Linked DNA regions of Pyxidicoccus trucidator. The protein of the gene in region 1 interacts with the protein of each later gene in a pairwise test. Links are inferred from orthologs where the notes say so. Each region holds a gene or a part of one and is shown in the gene's direction. Other genes may lie near its edges.

Region 1 (14,494 bases):
CAAGCCGAGGAAGGAGTTCTTCTGGGCGAAGAAGGCCTTCGGGTCGAGACCTTCCGCCTTGCACATGGCCGCGGCATGGAGGAACGCCAGGGAGCCCCCGTAGTAGGCTTCGAGAATCGCGCAGTCGAGCGTCGCGGCGGAGCCAATCTTCTCGTCGACGTAGGTGGAGTTCTTGGCGATCGCCTGGAGCGTTTCGAGGTGCCGGTCGAAGACCGCTCGCGACCCGGCGTAGAAGACCGTCGCGTAGTCGGTGGCGACGAAGCTCGGGTAGGCGAGTATCGCGGCGTCCAGGTAGTCCACGCCGTGTGCCCGTGCCCACTCCAGCCCCGAGCGAGCGTCCGCCGGTGAGCCGCTGGTGAGCTGGACGAGCGTCTTTCCGGCAAGTGCCGCCGAGACGCCCTTCGCGGACAGCAGCTCGAAGCTGGCGGCATAGTTGGACACGGAGACGACGACGAGCTCCCGGCCCGATACGGCCTCGAGCAGGTTCTCGAACGCGGTGGTGCCACCGCCTACGGCCTTTGCCTTGCTGGGAGTCCGATTCCAGACCGCGACGTCGTGCCCCGCCGCCGCGAAGGCTCGCGCCAGTGCACTGCCCATGAGGCCAGTGCCGATCACCACGAGCTTTGAAGGACTGCTGGGGGCCATCTTCATCTCCGGGAGGTGGATAGTGGGTAGCGACTGTAGCCCATGTGGCTCATGGAGCCGTGAGCCATCCTCTCTGGCGGAGGTGCTCCAGCTCCAGGAAGGAGCGCATCCACGTGGCTCAAATGCGCATCAGGGAGCGAGGTGACGCAGGCTCGGCGTGGGGTCGAAGGGCGTCACGAGCGTCCTGCCATTCCTGTCACAGACGGTCCCCCGTCCCCCATCATCGGCCGGGTCCGGGCCGGGACCGGTGGGGGCTCCCCAGTAGTTGCGGGTCGCGTCGACGGTGTTGCCGGAGTCATTGCCCACGCCACAGTTGGGAACCGCCGGAAAGATGGCTGTCGCCTCGCCCAGGTTGCCGAAGAAGGCGTTCCCGCGGAGCCTGAAGTTCGCGCCCACCTGCACCCAGACCCCCGGCCCCCTGTTGCCGATGGCTTCGTTCTCCTTGAACTCGAACCCCGAGGCGTCCGTGGAGAGGAGCAGGAACCCGATGCCCTTGTTGCCGATGGACCTGTTCTCCACGATTGAGTCATTCAAGCCAAAGATGGCGAAGCCGTAGCCGGTATTGGCGAGGGCGACGTTGTCCTTGATGGTGTTTCCTTCCGCATCAGACCCGCAGTCGAATCCCGTCCCATTGCCGATGGAGAAGTTGTCCCTGGCCGTTTGACGGTTTCCATTGATGCGAAAACCCGTGGCCTGATTCCCCTGGGCAATGTTGTCAATCACACGCACGTCGCGAGCTGCCAGGATATCCAGTCCGAGACCGTCATCGTCGGTCACCATGCGCGCCCCCGTCACGGTGAAGCCCTTCCCATCTCCGCCGAAGATGACGCCGTTCGCGGTGATGTTGACGACATCCAGCACGGCCCCGCTCGCATCGAGCACGGTGGCCTTCGCGCCGTCCGTCGATTCTATCTGGAGGCGCTTGTCGATCAGGATCATGCACCTGCACCCCGTCAACACCTCGGCCGCTTCGTCGCCGGGGTCGCTGAAGTCGCCGTCGGCGTTCAAGTCTCCGTAACGGCCGGGGCCGACGACTATCCGGTCTCCATGACGAGCATTCTCGATGGCTTGACTGATGGACCGGCAGGGCTGGGCTCTCGAGCCACAAGTCCTACTGTCAATTGCGTTGTTGGCGACGAAGAGCGTCCTCTTCCATTCCGCCTGGGGTTCAGCCTTCGCCAGGGGCGGAAACAACATTGCGCCCACCAGGGCCAGTAGCTGGAGTGTCTGTCTGGACATGAGTGCCTCCCGTCCATTGCCTGACATGGCAATGAAATGCCCGTCGAGCGAGCGCGGGAACATGGAGACGCGAGGCTTTCGTGCACAGCTTGCCCCCGGGCAGGGTGTCAGCTTCGCGACGCTGACGTTTTGCCTGCGGGGAAAGACAGACTCCCAGGCCCTCCGCCTGCCCCACACCTCACGCACGCGCCCACGTCCAGCGGGAAGGTCCTGCTCACCAAACGACGCCTCCGAGACGTCGGCGGGATTCGACCCGGGTCGGCGCCTCGCCGGCGCTCCCTGGAAGGCGACGCCCCGGGCTTGGATTATGCGAGGCTCACCGATACAACGCGGAATCGATGATCGCCAACCTCCACAACGCAGACATCCCCAAGCCCGTGCTCGAGGTCATCGCCCGGCTGCGCGAGCTGGGCCATGCCGTGTACCTCGTGGGCGGCTGCGTCCGGGACATGGTGCGCCTCGTGCCCCCCAAGGACTTCGATGTGGCGACCAGCGCGCTGCCCGAGGAAGTCCAACGCGCCTTCCGCAAGGTCATCCCCACCGGCATCCAGCACGGCACCGTCACCGTCGTCCAGGGTGGCACCCACGTGGAGGTGACGACGTTCCGCTCCGAGGGCGACTACCACGACGGGCGCCGGCCCAGCTCCGTCGCCTTCGAGCGCGACATCGTCAAGGACCTGTCCCGCCGCGACTTCACCATCAACGCGATGGCCTACAACCCGGTGGACCGCGAGCTGGTGGACCCCTTCGGCGGGCAATCCGACCTCAAGGCCCAGCTCATCCGCTGTGTGGGGTCGGCCCTGGAGCGCTTCTCCGAGGACGGGCTCCGCCCCCTGCGAGCCGTGCGTTTCGCCGCGGTGCTCGGCTTCTCCCTGGACCCGGCGACGCGTGACGCCATCCCCACCACGCTCTCCGTCTTCCGGAAGGTGGCCTTCGAGCGCATCCATGACGAGCTGGTGAAGCTGCTCCACACCCCCCGTGCCGAGCTGGGACTGGAGCTGCTCGCGGCCACCGGGCTGCTGGATGTCTTCCTGCCCGAGCTGGCGCGCGCGACGCCCGAGGCCGCCCGCCAGGCGCGCGCCGCCGTGCAGGCCTCGCCCGTCGACGTGGAGGTCCGCATGGCCGTGCTGCTCGCGGACCTCGTGGACCGCACCCAGGCCCGTGATATCGGCCTGCGCCTCAAGTTCCCCAACAAGGTCGCCGACCTCGTCGCGATCCTCGTGGAGCACGCGAAACTGGAGGCGCGGGTGGGGGAGTCGGACCCCGCGCTCCGCAGGCTCCTGGCCCGGGTGGGACTGCCGCAGCTCCCGCAGTTGATTGCCGTGGTCCGCGCCCGCGTCCAGGTCCGCGAGCCGGACCGGCTGCCGGAGGTCGAAGCCCTCTTCGCCCGGCTGGAGGCGCTCGCCGCCGCGAAGCCTCCGCTGAGCGCGAAGGAGCTCGCGCTCACGGGAGGCGACATCATGGCCACCCTGGGCGTGGGGCCGTCCCCCATCGTCGGCGAGGCCACCCGCTTCCTCCTGGAGTCCGTGCTGGATGACCCGGGCCTGAACACGGCCGACACGCTGAAGGCCCGGCTGAAGGACTGGCAGGCCCGCTCCGGACGCTGAGCCCGGCCCGCTGCTGATGGGCCTGCGCCGGGCGCTGAGCCCGCTGGCGGTGGGGCAGGGGAGCAGCCTCGTCCGGGTCTACCGACACGTCCGGAGCGGTCCACCCCCGGCTCCGGATGTTCCCCTACGAGGGCGCATGTCGGGAAAGGGGCCGCCCGGGCGTCCTCCCGCGTGCGCCCGGACGTCAGGGCGTGTAGGAAGGAGCACCATGCGAGTCGTCGTAGCCATGAGCGGCGGGGTGGATTCCTCGGCCGCCGCCGCCCTGCTCAAGGAGCAGGGCCATGAGGTCATCGGCATCACCCTGCGCGTCTGGTCCTACGAGGGCAAGGCGAAGTGTGGGAGCTGCTGCAGCCCGGACGACATCGACGACGCGCGGGCCGTGGCCCAGTCGCTGGGGATTCCCTTCTACGTGGCCAACGCGGAGGAGATCTTCCAGGACCGCGTCATCAACCCCTTCGTCCAGTCCTACCTCGGGGGCCGCACGCCCATCCCCTGCGTCGCTTGCAACCGCGACGTGAAGTTCAACTTCCTCCTCAAGCGCGCCCGCGCGCTCGGCGCCCGCCTGGCCACCGGCCACTACGCGCGCGTGGAGGAGGTGGACGGCCGCTACGTCCTGCGCCGCGCCGTCGACACCGCGAAGGACCAGAGCTACTTCCTCTTCACGCTCGGCCAGGATGAGCTGCGCGACCTCCACTTCCCCGTGGGTCACCTGACGAAGGCCGAGGTCCGCGCCGTCGCCGAGCGCCATGGCCTCGTCACCAGCCAGAAGCCCGAGAGCATGGAGATCTGCTTCGTGCCCGACGGTGACTACGCCGGCTTCGTGGAGAAGGTCGCCGGGCCCCAGCCCGCGGGCGAGATTGTCGACACCGAGGGCCAGGTGCTCGGTACGCACCAGGGCATCCACCGCTACACCGTGGGCCAGCGCAAGGGCCTCAACCTGGGCGGCGGCGAGGCGCGCTACGTCCAGCGCCTGGAGCCGGAGTCCCACCGCGTCGTCGTGGGCCCCGCCGAGGGCACTGGCCGGGACAACTTCGGCCTGCTCCAGCCCCACTGGGTGGACGCGCCGCCCCCGCCCGAGCAGGCCGTGGAGGTCCGCATCCGCCACCGCCACGCGGGGGCTCCGGGCCGCGTGCACGTGTCCCCGCATGGGCTCGTCTCCGTGAAGCTGGACGCTCCCGCGCGCGCCGTGACGCCAGGACAGGCCGCGGTGGTCTACCATCAGGACCGTGTGCTCGGCGGTGGTTGGATCGTCTGACCCCGCGTCACCCCGAGGGAGCCGGTCATGGCGCAGCGCCTGGTGGAGTGCCTGCTCGTGGCCGTCGCCCTGGGGTTCGCCTCGGGGTGCAAGGAGCGCTCGGACAAGCCCATCGCCGGACTGCTCGCCGCGGGCGCTCCGGTGATGCGCACCGAGGGCAAGGAGCAGCGCCCCGTCGCCGTCGGGGCCCAGCTCCTCGCGCATGAGCAGCTCACCGCCACCGGGCCCGCGGTGCTCGAGTACTTCGGCGGCGGCCTGCGCTTCCTGGAGGAAGGCGACACGCTGGAGGTCGGCGACGCGGACGAGGCGAAGCTCCACGGCGTCAACCTGCCTTCCCGCCGCTGGGAGGAGGGCGAGGTCCAGGAGGCCCCCCCTCCGCTGCGCATTGTCGCCGCGCGTTACACCCAGGTGCAGGTGACGCCCGCGTCCGCCCAGGCCCAGCAGGGCACCTACAGCAACGCCGAATACCTCGTGGCCTTCTTCACGCCCAACGGCATCCAGAAGCTGGGCTCCGGCTCGGCGCAGGAGGGGCCCCGCCAGCCGCTGCCCCCGCCACCGCTCCGGCCGAAGGTGCCCTTCATCCACGCGGGCGAGCTGGGGGAGGGCGGGCTGGTGGCCACCGTGGAGGACGGCTTCGTGGTGGCGGAGACGGACGACCTCGCCACCGCCGTGCTGCTGGAGGACCGCGAGGTGCCGCTGGGCCGCACTGTGCGCCTGCTGGTTCCAGACGGCGCCGAGGTGGTGCTGCGCTCGGTGACGGGCCGGGAAATCGAGGTGGAGGGCCCAGCGGACCTCAGCTTCCGCTAGCCCCGCGGGGAGGGGTGGTTTGTCCTGGCGGGCCTGCTTTCTGTAGAGTCGCCCGTCCCTCCAGGTTGAGAGGTGTGCGATGACGAGGAGTGAGCTCATCGAGCGCATCGTGGCGCGTGCCCCGCACGTCCCCCGGCGTGAGGTGGAGGCCATCGTCCATGCCGTCTTCGACTGCATGTGTCGGTCCCTGGTGGCCGGCAAGCGCATCGAGCTGCGCGGCTTCGGCGTCTTCTCCGTCCGCACGCGCCGCGCGCGCACGGGCCGCAACCCGAAGACGGGGAAGAGCGTCGCCGTGCCCGAGCGCCGGACGCTGTCCTTCGCCGCCGGCAAGGAGCTGCGCGAGCGACTCAACGCGCCTCCCGCCGAGGAGCCCGCGCCCGTGACGCTCGCCCCTCCCGCCGAGGCGCTCACCTCGCTCGCCGCCGTGCCGCTCGTCCCGCCCGCGGAAGCACCTGGCTCGCTCGCCCCCCCGCCACTGTCCGCGACGTCCGCGTTCGCCACGCCCGCCACGGGTTGACATCGCCAGAGGAACCGCTTCCGTGAATTTGACCCGTTCGGGGGTGGGGCGTACCTTGCCCTCCATGCCGACGCTACAGGCCGCAACACGGAATCGTGTGGCCCGCTGCGTCCGCGCCCGAGGACTTCCAAGCCATGCGTGACGCCCACCGGATGAAGGAGAAGTTCGACGTCTCCCTGGACAACAGGCAGATCGTCAGCCTGCTGATCGCCGGCATCGTCGTCATGGGCGCCGTCTTCGTCCTGGGAGTCGTCGTCGGCAAGAAGCTGGCGGGCAACGCCCAGACGGCCAGCGCTCCGGACCTGCTCTCCGCGCTGGACGCGAATGCGCAGGCGCTCCAGGACGTGCAGAAGGACTCGCCGCTCACCTTCCAGGACGAGCTGACCCGCAAGGCCGCCGCCGAGCCCGTCGCCGCCGCGCCCAAGCCGGCTCCGAAGCCCGCCGCCGCCGCGCCCGCTCCGGCTCAGAAGCCCGTTGCCGCGGCGCCGCTCCCCAAGCTCGCGCCCACCCCGGACCCGGACACGGGCGAATTGCCCCCCGAGGAGCCCGAGGAGGAGGCCGAGACTGTCGTTGCCGCCGAGGCTCCCAGCGCGCCTACCGCGCCCACCGCCGTGGCCCAGAAGCCGGAGCCCGTGAAGCCCGAGCCCGTGAAGCCCGAGCCCGTCAAGGTGGAGCCGGTGGTCAAGGCCGTGCCGGTGTCGGGCAAGGTGGAAGTCGCGGCCGTCCCCACGCGCACCACGAACAAGGAGGGTGGGACGCTGAAGGAGGCCATCGCCCGTGCCGCCCAGCCGCCCGCCCAGGCCGTGAAGGGTGGGGCCTTCACCCTCCAGATCTCCGCCTCCCAGGACCGCCAGGAGGCCGACCGCTTCGCCGCCCGGTTGCGCGACAAGGGCTATGCCCCCTATATCCTGGCCGCCGAGGTGCCCGGAAAGGGCACGTGGTATCGCGTCCGGATGGGCAGCTTCGCCTCCAAGGATACGGCCAGCCGGTATCTGGCAGACTTCAAGCGTGAGACCCAGCTCGACGCCTTCGTGGCCGGCACGAACTAGAGCAGGGCGAGGAAGACGGTAAGCATCATGACGACGACGAGGCGGGTGGAGAAGCCCTGGGGACACGAGCTCATCTGGGCTCACACCGAGCGCTACGTGGGCAAGCTGCTGCACGTGAAGCAGGGCCACAAGCTCAGCCTGCAGTTCCACAACCAGAAGGACGAGACGATCCACGTCCAGAGCGGGAAGCTGCTCTTCGTCGTCGATGAAGGCCAGGGGCTCATCGAGAGGGAGATGAACCCCGGCGAGAGCTACCACATCAAGCCGCTCACCAAGCACCGCATGGTGGCGCTGACCGACTGCAACATCCTCGAGGTCAGCACCCCGGAGCTGGACGACGTGGTGCGGCTGGAGGACTCGTACGGCCGCACCGGCACCAGCAAGCCGTAGCCGCTGACTGTCCCGCGCGGTCCGCGTCCTACTCGCGGGCCGCGTTGTTGGGGTTGCGGGTCCACTTGTCCACGGTGCCGTCCCCGTCCAGGTCCTCGCCGATGCGGTCCACCTGGCCGCCCTCCCAGTACTCCCAGTAGTCCACCTTGCCGTCGGTGTTGGTGTCGCGCTCCTTCCGCACCAGCGTGCCACCCTCGTAGAAGGTGAAGCTGTCCGCGCGGCCGTCGCCGTTGACGTCCCGCTCGCGGCGCGTGTTGACGCCCTTCTCGAAGAAGTAGGTGGCGTCCACCTTGCCGTCGTAGTCCAGGTCCAGCGTCTCGCGCGTCTGATCGCCGTTGGCGTCGAAGTAGCGCGTCAGGTCCACGCGGCCGTCCCAGTTGAGGTCCAGCTCCTGGCGCACCCGGCGGTAGCCGTCCGACTCGGGCGCGCTCTCATCGCGCACGGTGTACGTCCACACGTCCGGTTTCCCGTCGCCGTTGACGTCCTGCTCCGCCACCCGCTCGTCGCCCGAGCGCCCCGGTTGGATGGGCTCCCCCGTCGTCCGGCCCGCCGCGGCCGCCCCTTCAGCCCCCGTGCCACGCTCCGCCGATTTGCCGCCCGCGCAGCCGGCCAGGGCCCCCGCGGCCAGAAAACCCAGGAAGAACAGACGCTTGGACTGTGGCATGGAGGACTCCGGTGGGGCGCTGCGGCGGGGCCTCGCCGCGTGCACGAGAGGCTTTCGCGCGACACGTCACTTCATATATTTTCACATATCGCCATGGCCCGAAAGAAGATCAGCACCACCATCTACATCACTCCGGAGCAGAACGAGCTCCTCAAGGCGCTGAACCAGAAGACGAAGGTTCCCGTGGCCGAGTACATCCGCCAGGGCATCGATCTGGTACTCGAGAAGTACAAGGCTCAGCTCCCCGGTCAGGTGACCTTCGACGAGCTGTGAGAGAGAGGCGTGACGTGAAGAGCTTTCGTGGCAAGCGGGTGGTGGTGCTCGGCGGTGCGGGCTTCGTCGGTTCTCACCTGTGCGAGCGGCTGCTGGACGACGGCGCTGCGTCCGTGGTCGCGGTGGACAACCTCATCACCGGGAGCGAGCAGAACCTGCGCACGCTCACCGGGCGCCAGGGCTTCGAGTACGTGAAGGCGGACATCGTCGAGGGCATCCCCGTGAAGGGCCCCGTCGACTACGTGTTCAACATGGCGTCGCCGGCGTCGCCCATCGACTACGCGGAGCTGCCGCTGGAGACGCTGCGCGTGGGCTCCATCGGCACGGAGAACGGGCTGAAGCTGGCCGAGGCGAACAAGGCCGTCTTCCTCATGGCCTCCACCTCCGAGGTGTACGGCGACCCGCTCGTCCACCCGCAGCGCGAGGACTACTGGGGCAACGTGAATCCCATCGGCCCGCGCTCGGTGTACGACGAGGCCAAGCGCTACGCGGAGGCGATTACCGCCGCCTACGGCCGCAGCCGCGGCGTGCAGGTGCGCATCGTCCGCATCTTCAACACCTACGGTCCGCGCATGCGCCTCAACGACGGTCGCGTGGTGCCGGCCTTCGTGGGCCAGGCGCTCAAGGGAGAGGACTTCACCGTCTTCGGCGACGGCAGCCAGACGCGCTCATTCTGCTACGTGAAGGACCTGGTGGACGGGCTGGTGCGGCTGATGCTCTCGGACGAGACGAGCCCCGTGAATGTCGGCAACCCGCGCGAGATGACCATCCGCCAGTTCGCGGAGGCGGTGCGCGTGGCCGCGGGCGGCGGCGGGAAGATCATCGAGAAGCCCCTGCCCAAGGATGATCCGAAGCAGCGGCAGCCGGACATCACCCGTGCCCGCACGCTGCTGGGCTGGGAGCCGAAGGTGCTCCTGGAAGACGGTCTGAAGGAGACCATTGCCTATTTCCGGGAGGTTGCCGGAGTGAAGCCCACGGCATAGGTTGCCGGCGGCTTGATTCTTGAATCCCTGTAGACACTGCGGCCACACGGATGGGTGGCGGGAGGAAGCGTGAAAGTCCTGGTGACGGGTGGTGCGGGCTTCATCGGCTCGCACGTGTGCGATGAGTTCCTGCGAAGTGGGCATGAGGTCATCGCCCTGGATGACCTGTCCGGTGGCAAGCGGGAGAACCTGGACCCGCGCGTCCGCCTGGCGGTGCATGACATCCGCAGCCGCGAGGCGGCGGAGATCATCAAGGCCGAGAAGCCGCAGGTGCTCTGCCACCTGGCGGCGCAGATGGACGTGCGCCGCAGCGTGGACGACCCGGGTTTCGACGCGGACGTGAACATCCGCGGCATGCTCAACCTCCTGGAGGCTGCGCGCGTCTCCGGGGTGAAGAAGGTCATCTTCAGCTCCACCGGCGGCGCCATCTACGGCGAGCAGGATGTCTTCCCCGCGCCGGAGGGCCACCCGACGCGTCCGGTGTCTCCGTACGGCGTGTCCAAGGCGGCCGGCGAGCTGTACCTCGGCTACTACCGCGCCCAGTACGGCCTGCCGTACGTGGCCCTGCGGTACGCCAACGTCTACGGCCCCCGGCAGAACCCGCATGGCGAGGCCGGTGTGGTGGCCATCTTCAGCCAGCGGCTGATCGCCGGCCAGGGCTGCACCATCTTCGGCGAGGGCAAGCAGACGCGTGACTTCGTCTTCGGCCCGGACGTGGCCCGCGCCAACCGGCTCGCCTTCGAGAAGGACTACGTGGGCGCCATCAACATCGGCACCGGCGTGGAGACGGACATCAACCGCCTCTACGCGCTGCTGGCCGAGGCCGCTGGCTCCACCGCCGCCGTGGCGCACGCGCCGGCGAAGCCCGGTGAGCAGCTGCGCTCCTGCATCGACAACGCCCTGGCGAAGAAGGTGCTCGGCTGGGAGCCCACCGTGGACGTTCGCGAGGGCCTGAGCCGCACCATCGCCTTCTTCCGCGAGAAGGCCGGCTTGCCCTCCCGCGCCCACGGCTGAGGGCAGGGGCCTCGCCCCGGCCTCTGGCTGGGGCGAAGCCATCAGGGTGTGCGGTGCTTCCCGCTCCTCCCTGGCAGGTCGCCCGGCGCGGGTCGGCTTTCCGGAGAGGCCTTGCTCCCTTCCCACGAGCCAGACGGGGGCTGCTCGGTGCGGGGGGCGTGCATTCGCCCGGGCGGGCGCTCATGGTGACTGGGGAACAAACGGGCTCCCCTGGCGGGTTGCTCGTCCAGCGGGCGCTCGCGCGTAGATTTTCGCGCGGTTCGGTGTTACTCACGCCCGCTTCTTCCGACGAGCGCCCCGAAAATGCCGGCTGAAAACGCGCACATCCGCAACTTCTGCATCATCGCCCATATCGACCATGGAAAGTCGACGCTGGCCGACCGTCTCCTCGACAAGACGGGGACGTTGACCAAGCGAGAGGCGCAGGCCCAGTTCCTCGACAACATGGACATCGAGCGGGAACGGGGCATCACCATCAAGGCCCAGTCCGTGCGGATGAACTACACCGCGAAGGACGGCAAGCAGTACGTCCTCAACCTCATCGACACGCCGGGACACGTGGACTTCGCCTACGAGGTGAGCCGCAGCCTGGCCGCGTGCGAAGGCGCGCTCCTGGTGGTGGACGCGTCGCAGGGCGTCGAGGCCCAGACGCTGGCCAACGTCTACATGGCGCTGGACCACGACCTGGAGATCATCCCGGTCATCAACAAGATCGACCTGCCCAGCGCGGACGTGGCGCGCACCCGGTCGGAGATTGAAGACGTCATCGGCATCGATGCGTCCATCGCGGTGCCGGCCTCCGCCAAGGAGGGCATCGGCATCGAGGAGATCCTCGAGTCCGTGGTGGCGCGCGTGCCGCCCCCCAGCGGCTCGCCGGACGCCCCGCTCAAGGCGCTCATCTTCGACTCCTGGTACGACAACTACCGGGGCGTGGTGACGCTGGTGCGCGTGCTGGAAGGCACCCTCAAGCTCAAGCAGAAGATCAAGCTCTTCAGCAACAACAAGGTCTTCGAGGTGCAGGAGCTGGGCGTGTTCAGCCCCTTCTCTCGCCCGGTGCAGCAGCTGATGGCCGGCGAGGTGGGTGTGCTCGTCGCCAACGTGAAGGAGCTGCAGGACGCGAAGGTGGGCGACACCGTCACCGAGGAGGCCCGTCCCACGGAAGCGCCGTTCCCCGGCTTCAAGGAAGTGAAGCCGATGGTGTTCTCCGGCATCTTCCCGGTGGACTCCGCGGAGTACGAGAACCTGCGCGACGCGCTGGCCAAGCTGACGCTGAACGACTCCGCCTTCACGTACGAGCCCGAGTCCTCCACCGCGCTGGGCTTCGGCTTCCGCTGCGGCTACCTGGGCCTGCTGCACATGGAGATCGTCCAGGAGCGCCTGGAGCGCGAGTACAACCTGAACCTCATCACCACCGCGCCCAGCGTGGTGTACCGCATCACCACCGGCAAGGGTGACGTGATGCTGGTGGACAACCCGGCCAAGCTGCCGCCGGTGCAGAACATCGAGAAGTTCGAGGAGCCCCTCCTCACCTGCCACATCCACGTCCCCAACGACCACCTGGGTGCCATCCTCAAGCTGTGCCAGGACCGGCGCGGCGTGCAGAAGGACATCAAGTACCTGGGCAGCAGCGGCCAGCGCGTGCAGGTGACGTACGCGATGCCGCTCGCCGAGGTGGTGTTCGACTTCTTCGACAAGCTGAAGAGCGTGTCGCGCGGTTACGCGAGCCTGGACTACGAGCTGGCCGGGTACATGGAGTCCGACCTGGCCCGGCTGGACATCCTCATCAACGGGGACCCGGTGGACGCGCTGAGCGTCATCGTGCACCGCGAGCGCGCCTACCTGCGCGGCCGCGAGGTGTGCCAGAAGCTGAAGGAGGTCATCCCGAAGCAGATGTACGAGGTGGCCATCCAGGCGGCGATTGGCGCGAAGATCATCTCGCGGGAAACCATCTCCGCCATGCGCAAGAACGTGCTCGCCAAGTGCTACGGCGGTGACATCAGCCGCAAGCGCAAGCTCCTGGAGAAGCAGAAGGAGGGCAAGAAGCGCATGAAGCAGGTGGGCACGGTGGAGATCCCGCAGGAAGCCTTCCTCGCGGTCCTCAAATCGGAGCAGTAGCGCATGAACGCGGCCACTCCCTCCGCAACCCCGACGCCTCCCGTGAAGCTCGCCGCGGCCATGGCCGCGCGCCGCTCGCCGGAGCAGCTGCGCGCCCGCCGCCTGCTGGTGTGGCGCGAGCTGCTCACCAGCCTGTGGGCGCCGCTGTGCATCATCGGCCTGGCGTTCGTCCCCTACACCATCCTCATTGAGTTCGCGCCTGCCGCGGCCGCCTGGGCCCAGCCGCTCATGAAGGGGCTGGGGCTGCTGATGGTGGCCTGCTTCGTCGTGCTCCTGGTGTGGCGCAACGCGTCCCCCAAGGAGAAGGCGCTGCGCGGGCTGCGCCACGAGGCCAGCGAGCTCATCGCCGAGAACGAGCGCATCCTCCAGAAGCCGCACGTGCGGGAGAAGCTGGGCGCGCAGGTGCCCGAGCGCATCACCGAGCAGGCGCTGCGCGTGGAGACGGCGTCCATCGACGGCAACGCCGACAGGATGCGCGAGGAGCTCAAGGGGCTGGAGGAGCTGACCGCGAAGCACCTGGGCCCGTTCCGCAAGCAGTCCGCCATGGACTTCGTGGGCGGCTTCGGCAAGGCGCTGCTCATCGCCCTGGTCATCCGCACCTTCATCGTGGAGCCGTACCGGATTCCGTCCGGCTCCATGCTCCCCACGCTGCAGATTGGCGACCAGGTCTTCGTCAACAAGTTCATCTACGGGGTGCGCGTCCCGTTCGCCAACGTGGTGCCGTTCGTCATCGTCCGGAAGCCGGAGCGCGGAGACGTCATCGTCTTCAACAACCCGGTGGACGAGTCCAAGGACTACATCAAGCGCGTGGTGGGGCTGCCCGGTGACACCGTGGAGGTGCTCGACGGCGTCATCCACATCAACGGCAAGCCGCAGACGCGCAAGGTCATCTCCACCGACTACGTCGTCCACAACATCACCGACGACGGCCGCTGGTACGACCAGTCCGAGGCGCTGTTCGAGGAGGACCTGTCCGGGGTGACGCACGCGGCGCTGCAGACGCTGGCCCACATGCCCGCTCGCGAGGGCCCCTACGAGGTCCCCCCGGGGCACGTCTTCGTCATGGGCGACAACCGGGACAACAGCGCGGACAGCCGCCATGGCCTGGGCGTCACCGGCCGGGGCAAGGCGGAGTACGTGCCGTACGGCCACATCAAGGGCAAGGCCATGGTGGTGTGGCTGTCGCTGGGCTACGAGGGCCTGCTGCACGGCCTCTTCGGCGGCACCGGCCTGCGGGTGGACCGCTTCTTCGAGCCGGTCCGCTGAAGCACACCCCCGGAAGCGACCGGCCTGCCGGTCCGCTGACGCACACCCGGAAGTCAGGCGACCCGGCGTTCCACGCACGGTGCTTGACGCGCCGTGCGGCGCGGGGTACGCGGCGCCCCCGGCCATGAGACACCTCCTTGGAATCGAAGGCTGGCGCCGGGACGAGCTGGAAGCCCTGCTCGACAGAGCCCAGGCGCACCTGCCCGGCAGACCGGACGCCACGAACATCCTGCGTGGCAAGGTGGTGGCGAACCTCTTCTTCGAGGACTCCACCCGGACGCGCACCTCGTTCCACATGGCCGCCAAGGGCCTGGGCGCGAGCGTGATGAACTGGACCCAGACGGGCTCCTCCGTCTCCAAGGGCGAGACGCTGCTGGACACCGCGCGCAACATCGAGGCGACGGGGCCGACGGTCATCGTCATGCGGCACAGGTCCTCGGGCGCGCCGCACCTGGTGGCGAAGCACGTGCGCTGCGCCATCATCAACGCCGGTGACGGCACCCACGAGCACCCCTCGCAGGCACTGCTGGACGCCTTCACGCTGCGTCAGCGGTGGGGCTCGCTGGACGGGCGCACGGTGCTCATCCTCGGCGACATCATGCACAGTCGCGTGGCGCGCTCGAACCTGCTCTGCCTCCGGGCGCTGGGTGCACGCGTCGTGCTCTGCGGC
Region 2 (14,494 bases), on another replicon or contig:
GTACCAGTGCCGTCCGTTCTTCAGGTGCACCTGCGTGTCGCCGGGCATGACCTCCACCCCCACGCTCTTGGTGCCCACCGTCACCAGCAGGATGGCCCGCATGTCGCCAGCGGCCACGTCCACTTGCCCCTCCAACTGGAGGTTCCGGGCCCGGGCCCGCAGCTCCCGCACCCGGGCTCCCGCTGCTCGCCAGGACACGTGGCCGGATACCTCCAGCCCATCGGCCTCGAACAGCGGAGACAGGATGGAGGGCAGCTTCCCCCGGGACGTCAGCAGCGCGACGAAGGGGAGCGCGTTGGAGAAGCTCCCGGTGAAGCGGGCCTCCAGGGCCCCCGAGGAGAGGGAGAGGGTGGCCTGCGGAAAGGACAGGCTTCCTTCCCACTTGCGGACATCCTTCCCCGGTACGTCCGCGGACACCTCTCGCAGTCGCAGGTGGGTGCCATCCAGCCCCAGGTGCTCGCCCCGCAGGCTGAACCGCCCGGCGTCGACCTCCAGGGAGGCCATCCCCTGCAGCCGCGTCTCCCCGCAGCGGGCGGACAGCAGGTCGGTGTCCACGTGCAGCCGGGCTTCGTTCCCACGTGCCCCGGGTTTCAGGTGGGCGTCGGCCTGAAGGAAGGCGCTGCCGGAGTCCAGTCGGAACGTGGGGGCCGTGCGGGCGTTGAGCGGGCGCAGGTCCACCGGGTGGCTGCGCGCCACATGCAGGTGGACCACGACGTCCCAGTGGGGCCGCGTGCCGGGAGCCTCCGGTGTCAGCTCGCGCGGCACTGCGTCGACGGAGACCGCCACCTCTGGAAGCTTCAGCAGCAGGCCTTCGGGGCCTTCCACCCGCACGGGCGTGAAGGCGAGCCGCAGCCGGGCGCGGGCCGGAGCGCCTTCCCTCGCCTCCACCCCACCGTCCAGCTCCCAGGAGGCGCGCGCGCGCACCGGCCCGAGGGCCAGCTCCGCGGGCGCACCGCGGCCTTCCAACCGGCTCCCCGGCAGCAGCCGGCCGTGCTCGACCAGGACGTCGGCCAGCAGCTCACCGCCCCCGCCGTGGAGCGACAGGTGCTCGGAGGCGGGCAGCCATGCGCGCAGCGCCTCCAGCGAGGCCACGGCGGCGCGCGCCTGGAACCGCCCGCGAGTGCCGCCGAGCAGCTGCATCCGCTCGCTTCCCTCCCGCGTGGCGTCCATGGTGAAGGCGGCCTGGGCCGCCTCCAGTGTCCCGACTTCGTGCCCCTCCACTTCCAGCGGGCCGCCCTCCAGCTTCAGCGCGTCCACCCTCAACGCGAGCCGCTCGCCGACGACGAGCCGCAGAGCGCCTCGCGCTTCTCCCTGTCCCCGGTAGCGCACCCCGTGCCAGACCAGCGCACGAAGCGCGTGGGCCTCCACGTCCCGCAATTCCACGTCCCAGGGCTTGTGCTCCTTGTGGGGAGGGAGGGTGTCCTCGGGGCGCGTGGGTCGGATCCCCGCGCGCACGCCGCGGGCTCGCAGCCCTTGAATTTCCACATGGCGGCGGAAGAGCGCGGACAGGGAGAGCTCCGCCTCCAGGGCGTCCACCTCGACCCGCCAGATGTTGCGTGGGTCCCGGTGCTCCACGGAGAAGCCCCGTGCATGCACCTTCCAGGGCCACGGTGCCCAGGCGGCGGTCCAGCTCATCCGCGTTGCATGTGTATCGCGGTGGATGAGCGATTGGACGAGGCCGGCGTTGAGCGCGACGTGGAGCAGCGCCTCCAGCAGCAGGATGACACCGAGTCCCCGGCCGAGCGCCCGCCTCCACCGGAATCGCGCCTGCCTGGCCATCGTCGCCGTCCGTCCCTGTCCGTGCGCGTGCTTCGCCCCGACCGGGGACGGAGGGAGCGCGGGCTCCGCCCCTGGCGGCAAGCTGCCTCCACGCCTTGCAGCAGGGAAGCTGCCCTCCGGGGAGGGCCCACGTCCGCGCCAGCACGCATCGTCCTCCGGGGAGGAACGGGCGGGCGGAGCCGGCGCCTCGTGAGGCACGGGGCCCGTACCCGCGCCCTGGGGCTCGGCCGCCTCGCTGGCCGAACAGATTGTCCATCCATGACGCAGCCCCCACCGTGGAGTGGAGGGCGCCCGCCGATGACCGCCCGCGGCCGGCCGACAGGGCTGGCTCCTTCTTCACGGACGGGATGCCGCCGGAACATGGACGCCACTTCCACACTCCCCGACTTCGCGCTCATGCAGGGTGGTCCGTTCTTCCGGCTGGAGTGCCGGGTCCACCTCTTCACACCCCAGCGCGACAAGGTGCTGGCACGTACGCTCGTCATCGTGGCGCTGGCCTGGCTGCCGCTCCTGTTCCTTTCGATGTTCGAGCGTGGCACGGCCCTGGGCCCCCTGTTCGGAGACCTTCAGATTCACGCCCAGCTCCTGGTGTCCATGCCCGCGCTCATCCTGTCCGAGCCCTATGTGAACGGGCGCATCCGGCTGGCGGTCCAGCAATTCCTCAGCTCGCACCTGGTGGGGGTGGGCAGTCGGCGGAGCTTCGAGCGCGCCGTATGCGTGGCAATCCGGTGGCGCGACAGCGCCTGGGTCGAGGCGGGCCTGGTGGCCGTCTGCCTTGGCCTCTCGTTGCTGGAGCGGATCGAACCCAACAGGGGCTGGGCCTTTGCGTTGTCGGGAGGCGAGCTCTCGCCGGCGGGCTGGTGGTACCTGGCAGTGAGCCGGCCGCTCTTCATCTTCCTGCTGCTGCGCTGGGTGTGGCGCGGCGTGGTGTGGGCGGGCTTCCTGTTCCGCGTCTCGCGGCTGCCCCTCGCGCTGATGCCCACCCATCCGGACACCATGGGGGGGCTGGGCTTCCTGCCCGTCTATCAAGCCTGCTTCGCGCCCCTGGTGTTCGCGCTGCAGATGGTGATGGCCGCGGCCACCTGGAGGACCCAGGCCGCGGGACTCGCCGCCGACCCCATCCCCCATATCATTCCCCTGGCCGTCATCGGGGTCATGGCCACCGTCGTGGTCTTCGCACCCCTGGTCTTCTTCATGCCCCAGCTCGTGAAGGCAAAGCGGCGGGGAGACCCTGCGTTCTCGGCGCTTGCGGCGTGGCACTCACGGCGGTTCGAGCGGAAGTGGTTTCACGAGCGCAGCAGCGAGGACGTGCTGGGCGCGCCCGAGTTCTCCTCGCTGGCCGACCTGGGGTCCACCTTCATCCTCGCACGGAAGATGCGCGTGTTCCCGTGGGACCCGCGCCCGCTGATGAGCGTCGCCGCCGCGGCGGTCCTGCCCATTGCGATCCTGCTGGTGATGGACCGGCATTTCCTCGAAGTCCTCAAGCTGCTCCGCCAGGGGCTGGGCTGAACCCGGGAGATGGGCATGCTGAAATCAATCGTCTTGTTCGCGCTGTCCAACGTCGTCGTCCTCTTCCTGTTCTCCGCGGGACTGGCACGGCACCCGGGAGAGCTGCGGGAGGCCTTCCAGCGGCCGGCGCTCTACGGACGGTCCCTGGCGGTGATTTTGGTGGTGGTGCCAATCCTGGCGTTCGCGGTGGTGTACCTGTTCCGCCTTCCTCCGGTGGCCGCGGGCGCCATCCTCCTCACGGCCATCTGCCCCGGCGCTCCCTTGCAGGTGAACCAGGCGAAGGCGCTGGGCGCCAGTGTGAAGACGTCCCTCAACCTCATCCTGCTGCTGGCCATCGGCTCCATCGTCACGGTTCCCCTCTGGATTGAGGTGGTGGATCGGTCCATGGGTCTCCAGCTCCAGGCCGGTCCTGAGCTGGTGTTCCGCCTCCTGCTCGTGAAGATCCTGCCGCCGCTGGCGGTGGGCATGGCCGTCCACCACTTCTTTCCGGAGGCCGCGAAGGTCCTGGCCGTGTGGGCCAACCGGGTGTTCATCGTGCTCCTGCTGGGCGTGGCGGTCCTTGTCATCTTCCTGGCCGGCCCGCGGCTATTGAAGCTGGGGTTGGGCCCGGTGCTGGCGCTGGTGGTGCTGGTCGTGGCCGCCACGTTCCTGGGGCACTGGGCCGGCGCGCCGCGTGCCGAGGACCGCAGGGCCGTGGCCCTGGCGGCCGGCTTCGCCCACCCGGTGCTGACGATGACCATCATCTCCCAGAGCTACCCGCGCTTTCAGGCGCTCGAGGTGGCGGCAGTGGTGGGCGCCATCATCCTGATTCGCATCCTGGCGCTGACGCCCTACAAGCTGTGGTCGAAGCGGCAGGGCCGCACGGAGCGCACCGGCCGGGTGCCTCCGGGCAGCGTGCCCACCTGACCTCCGCGGCGGTGGGCGCGCTGCTCACCCCTCCGGGGGCTTCTCGGGGCCCGCCATTCCGTCGCCGGCCCGCGTCAGCTCCTCACTCAGCTTCAGCAATCGCTGACGGTCCGCTTCCTGCTCCGCCGAGGGGACGGCCTCGTCCACCAGGGCGTGCAGCCGGTTCAGGCCGTCACGGATGAGCGCCCACTCCTCGCGCGAGTGCCCGGCCCGGTCGGCCAGGTAGGCCGTGACTCCATCCAGCGTCTGGGCATGAATCCGCTCGCTGCCTATCTTCTCCGTCACTCCCGACGTCTCGAGCATCCGCCGGGTCGGCTCCAGCACCCGGGACAGCATCAGCGTCACGTCGCGGTGCTCCAGGGAATCCTTCAGCTCGGCGAGCATGTCGGCGCCCGGGACGTCCAGGTCCACCGTCGCCTCCAGGTCCAGCAGCAAGGCGCGCACGCCCGGAGTCCTGTCCGCCCGGTCGATGATGGCGTCCCTCAGGGCGGTGGCGTTCGCGAAGAAGAGGCCTTCGTTGGGGCGGAGCACCAGCAGCCCGGGGATGGTGGCGGGCGTGGGCTGGCGCCGGACGTCGGCGAAGTCCAGCGTGCCCGGGGTCCGCCCCAGCTCGCTCACGCGGGGCTTGCTGGCACGCCAGACGAGGATGAGCACGGAGAGCCCCACCGCCAGCAGCAGCCCTGGCAGCACGTCCAGCACGAGCACGCCCAGCAGCGCGGCACAGGCCATCAGGAAGTCCGCGCGGCGCAGCCGGTACAGCCGGCGCAGCTCCGGCACGTCCATCATCCCGGAGATGGCCACCACGACGATGGCGCCGAGCGTGGCCTCGGGCAGGGTGCGGAACAGCGGCGTGAAGAAGAGGGCCACCAGCAGGGTGAGGCCCGCGGCCAGGATGGAGGACATCTCCGAGCGGGCTCCCGCCGCGTCGTTGGCCGCTGTCTTGGACAGGCTGCAGCCGATGGGGAAGCCCCGGAAGAGGCCCGCCCCCAGGTTCGCCGCGCCAATGCCGATGAGCTCCTGGTTGGCGTCCACCTCGTAGCGGTGCTTCGTGGCCATCATCCGGGCGGGGCCCACGGCCTCGGCGAAGGCCACCAGCGCGATGCCCAGCGCGCCTGGCAGCAGCGCGACCAGGTCCTTCCACGACACATCGGGGAGCCGGGGCCCGGCGAGTCCCGCCGGCAGCTCGCCCACCACCTTCACGCCCCGGGCCTGGAGCCCGAGCAACCCCGCAACGATCGTTCCCAGCACCAGCACCACCAGCGCGGAGGGAATCCGGCGTGACACGCGATCGATGCCTAGCAGCAGCGCGAGGCTCACCGCTCCGAGGATGGCGGTGACGAGGTGGGCCTGGGGCAGGTGGGTGACGAGGTGCCACAGCCGCTCGAAGAAGTTGCCCCCGCCGCCCTCCAGCCCCAGGAGCTTGGGCACCTGCTTGATGGCAATCACCAGCGCCAGCCCGAAGACGAAGCCGGTGAGGACGGACTCGGAGAAGAACTGCGACAGCCGACCGAGCCGTAGCACGCCCGCGAGGATGGAGATGACGCCCGCCAGCATGGCCAGGGCCGCGGTGAGGGCGATGAAGCGCGTGGAGCCGGCCGGAGCCATCGCCCCCACCGTCGCCGCGGAGAGCACGGCCACGGTGGCCGAGACGGCGACGATGAGCTGGCGCGAGCTGCCAAGCAGGGCATAGAGCACGAGCGCGGCCGGCGCGGCGTAGAAGGCCGTCTGGGGCGGCACGCCCGCCAGCTCCGCGTAGGCCATGCCCTCGGGGATGAGGAGCGCCGTCACCGTGAGGGCCGCCACCATCTCCCGCTTCAGCATGCGCGGGCGCCAGGCGGGCATCCACGCGAGGAAGGGCAGGTAGTGACTGAGGGGCTTCCGGTCCGCGGGAGGCGCGGTAGGAGAGGACGGCATGGGCGGCTCCTGGAACAGGTCCGCTTCAAGTTGTGGAGCAGCCGGCTGCGCGACAATCCGGCCGGTCGCCCTCGCGAGGAGGGAGGCGGTTGCCAGCAACGCCGTCCGCTACCTCCTCGCCCCGCGGGGCAGGGTGGATTGCGAATTTTCGGGGGAGTGGTCATCCCACGGCTTCACGGTGGACGGGGAAGGGCGGGGAGTCGGTATGGGGGCGCGGGCTTCGAGCTGGAGTGCGGCGCTGTGCGGGCTGGTGCTGGCGGGAGCCGTCGAGGCCAGCTCGCATGAAGACCTGGCCAAGGCGGTGCAGAACCCGGTGGCCAACCTCATCAGCGTGCCGCTGCAGGACAACGTGGACTTCGGCATCGACCCGGGTGACCGGGTGCGGAACACGCTCAACATCCAGCCGGTCATCCCCATGACGCTGACGGAGGACTTCAATCTCATCAACCGCATCATCCTCCCCGTCCTCTACCAGCCGGACCTGGCGGACGGGAGCGGCGGCACGTTCGGCCTCGGAGACACCTCGGCCACGTTCTTCGTGGCGCCCTCGAAGCCGGGGACGCTCATCTGGGGCGTGGGGCCCGCGCTGTTGCTGCCGACCGCCACCGATGACGTCCTGGGGACGGGGAAGTGGAGCATCGGGCCTTCGGCGGTGGCCCTGGTGCAGCCCGGCGACCTGTCCGCCGGCGTGCTGGCCAACAACGTGTGGTCCGTCTTCGGTGATGGGGACCGGGAGAGCGTCAACCAGCTCCTCGTGCAGTACTTCCTCACCTACAACCTGCCCGGGGGCTGGTACGTGACGTCCGCGCCCATCATCACCGCCAACTGGGAGGCGCCCTCGGGGGACCAGTGGCTCGTACCGTTCGGCGCGGGCGGGGGCAAGGTCTTCAAGGTCGGTCGCCAGTCGCTGAACGGCTCGGTGTCCGCGTACTACAACGCCGTGCGCCCGGACGTGCCGGGGGCCGCGCAGTGGCAGCTCCGTGTTCAACTCGCCTTCCTGTTCCCCAAGGGGAAGAAGGCCCCGTAGCCCGGCACCATCCGGGAACTCGCCACGGGGCCCTGGAGGAGAGAGGCGGATGACACCCTCCGACGACCTCACCGGCGCCTTCGCGCTCCTGTTGACGGGCGATGGAGGTGCACGCCCCGTTTCGCTCGACGACGCGCGGCCCGGGGACGGCCTGTCGTGGTTCCACTTCCCCCTGGAGTCGCCAGGGCTGTCACGGTGGCTCGAGGATCGCCTCGGTCTGCCGGAGCCGGTGCGGCGGCTGCTGCTCTCGGGCGCTACACACGTGCAGGTGGAGGCCATCGACCCCGATGGACTGGTCCTCCTGTTGCGCCAGCCGAGGACCCGCGCGGAGCCCGGCGTGAGGACCGGGCTGCGCGTGTATGCCACCCGCCACCTGTGCCTCACCCTGGCGGACCGGGAGGTGGCCTCCATCACGCTGTTGCGCCACGAGCTGGAGCAGGGGAGGGGCCCCCGCTCCACGGACTTCCTCCTCGGGCTCGCGGGCGCCGCGGCGTCGAGCCAGGTACTGCACGTCGTCGAGCTCGACGAGCGGATGGTGGACCTGGAGGCGCGGGTCGAGGCCCACGGGGCGGATGCGGCACAGCGGCTGCGCGACCTGCGGCGGGCCCTCATCGAGCTGCGCAGCGCGGTCTCCGCCAGCAGGGATGTCCTCATGCGCGTGGGCCTGCTGGACATCGACTGGCTCCGCGCGCAGCGCCGGCCCATGAAGGACCTGACCCGGCGCGCGGACAGCGTGCTGAAGGACTTGGACTCGCTCCTGGACCGCGCGCGCATCCTCCACGACGAGCTGAAGGCCCGGCAGGACGCGCGCATGAACTACACGCTCTACGTCCTCACCCTCATCTCCGGTGTCTTCCTCCCGCTGTCCTTCATCACCGGGCTGCTGGGTGTCAACGTGGGAGGCATCCCGGGCACGGCCTGGCCCGGCTCCTTCGTCGTGCTGTGCCTGCTGCTGCTGGCCCTGGCCGTGGCCGAGTGGTGGGCGCTGCGCCGCCGCAAGCTGGTGTGAGGCGTCACTTCCCCTTGGGCGGGAACTGCTCCAGGACATCCTTCACGGCCTCGCCGAGTCGCTCCTCGCGCCTCTGGGGCGAGGGGTTGTCTTCCAGCGCGGCCTGGGCCGTGCCGCGCCAGACGAGCTTGTTGGTGCCGGCGTCGACGACGTCGAGGATGAGCGTGCCCTCTTCGTACTCATCGACATAGGTCTGGGGGAAGGTGGCGCCCACCGACATGCCCGGCCCGTAGGGCGCGTACCAGGAGCCCCATCCATAGCCGTAGTACGAGTTCACCGTGTCCACATCCATCTTCTGGTCGATGGAGCCGTGCCAGCCGAACTTGAAGTCCGGATTCTCATCCACCTTCCGGTAGCCCCGGGACGCCAGCTGCGCATCCACCACCTTCTTCACCTGGGCCTCGGTGACGTCGTTGTAGATGCGAGGGTCCGCGCCCTCTGGCGCGGGCAGCCAGGCATACGTCTTGTAACCGTCCAGCTTGCCGACGGAGGCCGGGTCGTAGTGGGTGTTCGTCTCGATGCCGGAGCAGGCTGCCAACAGCAACAAGAGCAGCGGCACCGCAAGCCGGTGGTGCGGGGACATGACGCCTCCTGGGGGGCCCAGGTGGACCCGTGGGTTTCCTGACGTTGGGGGCGGGGACGCGAGTCCCCCAGGTGCACGGCTCCGGCCGCTCCCCTGGTCGGTACCGACTTCAGGGCTGGATCCGCCTCATGCCGGGAGGACTGTCCTGGGCCCGCGCGCGCGTCCACCCCGTGGGGCACTGGCCCGGGGCGTCACGCACCCTAGCTTCCTCGCACCCTGGATGCGCCAGTGGGGCAAGAGGATTTCATGAAGAAGAATGGCAAGCGGCAGGCGGGCAACGGAGAGGGTTCTCCCAACGACACACTCCAGCGCGAGGTGCTCCCCATACCGGACCAGCCCTACCAGGGCTTGCGTCCGTTCAGTGCCAGGGACCCGAGCGCGAAGTTCCCACCCATCGTCCCGCTGCGGCCTCCGAAGGGCGCGCCCAACGTCCTCGTGGTGCTGCTGGACGACGTGGGGTTCGGTGCCACCAGCGCCTTCGGCGGCGTCGTCAACACCCCCACCGCGGAGCGCCTGGCGGCCAAGGGCCTCAAGTACAACCGCTTCCACACCACCGCGCTCTGCTCGCCCACGCGCGCCGCGCTCCTCACCGGCCGCAACCACCACGCGGTGGGCTTCGGCGGAATCACGGAGACCGCCACCTCCTCGCCGGGCTACAGCTGCGTGCGCCCCAACCACTGCGCGCCGGTGGCCGAAGTCCTCAAGCTCAACGGCTACAGCACCGCGCAGTTCGGCAAGTGCCACGAGGTGCCCGTCTGGGAGACCAGCCCCGTGGGGCCCTTCGAGCGGTGGCCGACCGGCTCCGGCTTCGAATACTTCTTCGGCTTCATCGGCGGCGAGACGAACCAGTGGTACCCGGCGATCTACGAGAACACGACGCCCATGGAGCAGGACCGCACGCCGGAGCAGGGCTATCACTTCATGGAGGACATGACGGACCGGGCCATGGACTGGGTGCGCCAGCAGAAGGCGCTCGTGCCGGACAAGCCCTTCTTCGTCTACTTCGCCCCGGGCGCCACCCACGCTCCGCACCATGTCCCCAAGGACTGGGCGGACAAGTACAAGGGGCGCTTCGATGCCGGCTGGGACGCGCTGCGCGAGGAGGTCTTCGCGCGGCAGAAGAAGCTGGGCGTCATCCCCAAGGACTGTCAGCTCACCCCACGCCCCAAGGAAATCCCCGCCTGGGCGGACATGCCGGAGAAGCTGCGGCCGGTGCTCGCGCGGCAGATGGAGGTCTACGCGGGCTTCCTCGAGTACGCGGACTTCCACGTGGGACGGCTCATCGACTCGCTGGAGAAGATGGGCGTGCTGGAGGACACGCTCGTCTACTACATCATCGGCGACAACGGCGCCTCCGCCGAGGGCACCGTCAACGGCACGCTCAACGAGGGCTTCATCTTCAACGACATCCTGGGCGTGGAGACGCCTGAGTACCTCATCCAGAACATGCACAAGCTCGGCACACCCGAGGCCTACAACCACTACGCGGTGGGCTGGGCGCATGCCATGGACACGCCCTACCAGTGGACCAAGCAGGTGGCCTCGCACTACGGCGGCACACGCAACGGCTGCATCGTCCACTGGCCCAACGGCATCGAGGCCCGGGGCGAGGTCCGCTCGCAGTTCTCCCATGTCATCGACGTGGGGCCCACCATCCTGGAGGCCGCGAACCTGCCCCAGCCGGTGGCGGTCCACGGTGTGCAGCAGACTCCGATGCAGGGGACGAGCATGCGCTTCAGCTTCGACGACGCGAAAGCGCCGGAGCGGCATGAGACGCAGTATTTCGAGATGTTCGGCAACCGCGGCATCTACCACCAGGGCTGGACGGCCGTGACGAAGCACCGCACCCCGTGGGAGACCAAGGCGAGCGTGAGCCTCGAAGAAGACGTCTGGGAGCTCTACGACACGACGAAGGACTGGACGCAGGCGCGCGACCTCGCGACCTCGCGGCCGGACAAGCTGCGCGAGCTGCAGCAGCTCTTCCTCATCGAGGCCGCGAAGTTCTACGTGCTGCCGCTGGACGACCGCGGTGTCGAGCGCTTCAACGCGGAGCTGGCCGGGCGGCCCGAGCTCATCCAGGGCGACTCGCAGATGCTCTCGGGCTCCATGCGGCGGCTCGGCGAGAACTCGATGCTCAACATCAAGAACAAGTCGCACTCCGTCACCGCCGAGGTGGAGATACCGGCGGGCGGCGCGAGCGGCGTCATCATCACCCAGGGCGGCTCGTTCGGCGGCTGGTGCCTCTACGCGCGCCGGGGCCGGCTCAGCTACTGCTACAACTACGGCGGCCTGCGTCGGGACTACGTCGAGGCCACCAGCGAGCTGCCTCCGGGTACGCACCAGGTCCGCATGGAGTTCAAGTACGACGGCGGAGGCCTGGGCAGGGGTGGCGACGTGACGTTGTACGTCGACGGCAAGAAGGTGGGGCGCGGCCGGGTGGAGAAGACCCTGGCCTACGTGCTCTCCGAGGAGACGGCCGACGTGGGCATGGAGCATGGCTCCCCCGTGGCGGAGGGCTTCCACAACGGCGACAGCAAGTTCACGGGCCGGGTGAGGTGGGTGCAGCTCGACAAGGGCAAGGAGGACTTCGACCACTTCGTCTCGCCGCAGGAGCTCTTCAAGATCGCGATGTCCCGGCAGTAGGAGCCAGGAAAAGGCTCGTGGCTACCAGAGCGGGAAGCCACGAGCCGTCCTCGCCGCGTCAGAAGGCGAGGTTGACCTGCAGGGTGATGAGGTTCGTGGTGCCCGGGTCCTTCGCCAGCACGATGCCCGTGGCGGCGGCCGGGTCCGGCGTCTCCTGGTGCGCGACCTGGTAGCGCAGCTTGAGGGCCAGGTACGGCGCGTCCACGAACCACGCGAGCTGGGCCTCGGCGACGTAGAGCAGGTCGTCGTCCAGGTCCCAGCTCGCGTCCAGGTAGCTGAGCCGCACCCCTGCATCCAGCACCTTCTTGTAGAAGACATAGTCGGCCTGCACCCACGCGCCGAAGCTGGTGAAGCGGGCCACGCCTCCGGGCGGCTCGGTGCGGCGGAGGTACGCCTCTCCGAAGAAGCTGAAGCGCCGGGCCTGCACGAATACATCCGCCCCGCCCGTGGCGAAGCGGCGCACGCCCTGTCGCTCGATTCGGAAGATGCCGGCCTCCGGGTTGAAGTTCTCCTGGATCTGCTCCACCTTGCCGCCGGCGCCCTGCACGGTGAAGGAGACGTTGAGGGGAGGCTCCGTGTCACCCGACATGATGTAGGGCAGCTCTCCGTAGCCCGGCTTCCCCATGGGGAACCAGGTGAGCCGGGCGTTGAGCTGGTAGCGGCCGGGCTCCGACGTGACGGTGCGCAGCGGCGAGCCGCTGTAGATGCCCGCGTAGTATTCCAGGTGCTCCAGCGTGCCGAAGACGGTGAGGCCCTTGTCGCGGCCGGTCCAGAAGTAGTTGGCGATGGGGGCGAACTCGGGGAAGAGGATCTGCTGTGGCCCCCAGGACTCGTGTCGGCTCAGCGGGGTGTACTGCTGGCCCGCGCGAAGGCCGAGCGCGTCGATGGGCTGCACGTCCACATAGCTGTCCAGCACGTAGATGGGGAACGCCGCCATCTCCAGCGAGGTCCAGAAGCGGATCCACGGCCGGTAGAGGTTTCCCTTGAGGATGGGGCGCAGGAAGGAGAAGGCGGTACGGGACTCGGCCTCTCCGTTCAGGAAGACGGGCTCGATCTTGTACCCGGCCTGGAGCCCCAGGCTGAGCAGGTAGTTTCCGTCCGTGGACTGGAGGTGGAAGCCCTTCTCCCGGTCGAAGCCCCCCGTGAGCGACGGGCCGTCCTCCTTCGTCGCGTCGTCCTCCGCGGCCCACCCCGGCGACGGCGACAGCAGCGCCGACACCGCGAGTCCGCCCACCCAGCGTCTCCAGCTCATGCCCGTCTCCCCCGCCTGCGAGCACCGGGGGGCAACCCGTCCCCCGGGCCTGATGCGTGCGGCACGGTGGGGGCCCGGAGGCTCCGTGCCCATCAGACACGAGGGGCATCGTCTCCGGGGCGACGTGGAGACTGGCGAGGCGTGTCCCGGTGAATAGCGGCCATGCCCTCGGGGGCGGGGGAGGCCGCCGGGCGGGGGGACGCTGTCACGGGGCTCTTCGCTTGATGACCGAAGGAGAGATGGGGAAGCCACGCTGGCGCCGCAACGAACCGACGGCGGGGGCTGGGAGGCGGGAGGGGCCTCGGGCACACGGGCCGTCAGGTGCCATGCGCCGGGCCCGCCTGCCCTGGCGGAGTCTCGGCGCGCCTACCTTCGACCTCGGGGGAGTGGCGAAAGGACGGACGGCCATGCGACTCGACACGCGACATCCAGGCGGGAGCCCCGTGCACCGGCGCTGGGCCGCGGCTGGAGGCGGGTGGGGTTCGCGCCTGCGGCTGCTGTCGCTGGCGCTCATCGTCCCGGTGGTGGGGCAGGCGGCGGAGGCGGGCTCGGGCGACGCGAGGTCGCATGGGGTGCTGGAGCATGTCTTCGCGCTGCTCGGGCGTGACGCCTTCACCGCGCTCTTCCTGGTGGTGGCGCTGGGCTACCTGCTCGGCCGCGTCCGCATCCGGCGCATCAGCCTGGGGACCACCGCGGCCACGCTGGTGGTGGGGCTGGCGCTGAGCCTCATCTCGGTCTCCGTGTTCGGCGTGAGGCTGAAGGTGGATGCATTCGTCCAGACGCTCTTCTTCAACTTCTTCATGTACGCCGTGGGCCTGCGGGTTGGACCGCAGTTCTTCGCGGGGCTGGAGCGCGACGGCAAGCGCTTCGTCCTCACCACGCTGGTGGTGTGCCTGGTGGCGCCCGCGCTGGCGCTCCTGTGCGGCATCCTGCTCCGGCTGCCGGATGGCGCGGTGGCCGGCACGCTGGCGGGCGGAATGACGGCGTCGGCCGCGCTGGGGGCGGCCCAGTCGGCGGTGACGTCCGGGGCGGTGCCCGGTGGCGAGGGCGCGGCGGTGGGCGCCAACCTCGCGGCCTCCTTCGCCATCACCTACATCCTGAGCATGATTGGGTTCGTCGTGCTGGTGAAGTACCTGCCGCGCATGTTCCACCGGAACCTGGAGCAGTCGGCCCATGACATGGAGAAGGCGCTGGGCGGCGCCTCGAGCGCGCCCCCGCCCGGGACGGACAGCGCGTTCGACGTGGGCTACACGCCCCTGGTGGTGCGTGCCTACCGCCTCGAAAACCCGAAGGTGGAGGGCACGACGGTGGCCCAGGTGCATGCGGTGGCGCCCCGGGCGTCCATCGAGCGGGTCCGGCGCGAGGGCAGGCTGCTGACCCCGGGCGACGACTTCGCCTTGCGGCGCGGGGACGAGCTGGCAATCGCCGGTGAGGTGGGCGCGCTCATCCACCACCATGGCGAGGTGGGACCGGAGCTGGACGACCCGGCGCTGCGCGATGTCCCCGTGCGGACGGTGGAGTGCGTCGTCACGCACAAGGAATTGGCGGGGCTGATGCTGAGCGAGCTGGTGCCGCGGTTTGGCGCGGGCCTGTACCTGGACGCCCTGTTCCGCATGGGTGAGCAGCTTCCGCTGCAGCCGAACGCGCGGGTGAAGGTCCATGACGTGCTGCGGGTGACGGGCACGGAGCGGCGCCTCGAGATGGCGGCAGAGCAGGTGGGGGTGATGGTGCGGCCCAGCCTGACCACGGACATCGTCACGCTCGCGGTGGGCCTGGTGCTCGGGGCGCTGGCGGGCATGCTGGCCATCCCGGTGAAGGGCATCCATGTGGGACTGGGAACCGCGGCGGCGCTGCTGCTGGCGGGCGTCATCA

What was found.
Region 2: the proteins of lepA (region 1) and G4D85_RS47665 interact in binary tests that used the Escherichia coli proteins (3 or more experiments, as listed by UniProt). The link is inferred for Pyxidicoccus trucidator from one-to-one orthologs.

What each region holds. Positions count from the first base shown.
Region 1 is NZ_JAAIXZ010000024.1:145,871-160,364, reverse strand. What follows is about bases 10,177-13,152. They hold lepA (translation elongation factor 4), read left to right. Parts: upstream 10,177-10,746; coding sequence 10,747-12,558; downstream 12,559-13,152. Other genes in these bases: lepB (signal peptidase I), read left to right, coding at 12,562-13,152; G4D85_RS42830 (NAD-dependent epimerase/dehydratase family protein), read left to right, coding at 10,177-10,443. In the rest of the region: G4D85_RS42885 (NAD(P)-dependent oxidoreductase), read right to left, coding at 1-645; G4D85_RS42880 (right-handed parallel beta-helix repeat-containing protein), read right to left, coding at 775-1,884; G4D85_RS42875 (CCA tRNA nucleotidyltransferase), read left to right, coding at 2,223-3,491; tRNA 2-thiouridine(34) synthase MnmA, read left to right, coding at 3,700-4,746; G4D85_RS42865 (hypothetical protein), read left to right, coding at 4,774-5,553; G4D85_RS42860 (integration host factor subunit beta), read left to right, coding at 5,633-6,070; G4D85_RS42855 (SPOR domain-containing protein), read left to right, coding at 6,205-7,119; G4D85_RS42850 (cupin domain-containing protein), read left to right, coding at 7,147-7,509; G4D85_RS42845 (hypothetical protein), read right to left, coding at 7,538-8,173; G4D85_RS42840 (ribbon-helix-helix domain-containing protein), read left to right, coding at 8,267-8,446; G4D85_RS42835 (UDP-glucuronic acid decarboxylase family protein), read left to right, coding at 8,461-9,429; more of G4D85_RS42830, read left to right, coding at 9,499-10,176; more of lepB, read left to right, coding at 13,153-13,824; G4D85_RS42815 (aspartate carbamoyltransferase catalytic subunit), read left to right, coding at 13,949-14,494. UniProt on the Escherichia coli protein: Required for accurate and efficient protein synthesis under certain stress conditions. May act as a fidelity factor of the translation reaction, by catalyzing a one-codon backward translocation of tRNAs on improperly translocated ribosomes.
Region 2 is NZ_JAAIXZ010000036.1:34,658-49,151, reverse strand. The notes cover bases 6,189-9,164. They hold G4D85_RS47665 (CorA family divalent cation transporter), read left to right. Parts: upstream 6,189-7,184; coding sequence 7,185-8,144; downstream 8,145-9,164. Other genes in these bases: G4D85_RS47655 (arylsulfatase), read left to right, coding at 8,974-9,164; G4D85_RS47660 (DUF4136 domain-containing protein), read right to left, coding at 8,149-8,727; G4D85_RS47670 (neuromedin U), read left to right, coding at 6,314-7,135. Outside these bases: G4D85_RS47690 (AsmA family protein), read right to left, coding at 1-1,779; G4D85_RS47685 (hypothetical protein), read left to right, coding at 2,140-3,288; G4D85_RS47680 (bile acid:sodium symporter family protein), read left to right, coding at 3,304-4,194; G4D85_RS47675 (SulP family inorganic anion transporter), read right to left, coding at 4,219-6,108; more of G4D85_RS47655, read left to right, coding at 9,165-11,370; G4D85_RS47650 (porin family protein), read right to left, coding at 11,429-12,622; G4D85_RS47645 (aspartate:alanine exchanger family transporter), read left to right, coding at 13,030-14,494. UniProt on the Escherichia coli protein: Zinc transporter. Acts as a Zn(2+):proton symporter, which likely mediates zinc ion uptake. Purified ZntB reconstituted in liposomes also binds and transports Cd(2+), Ni(2+) and Co(2+).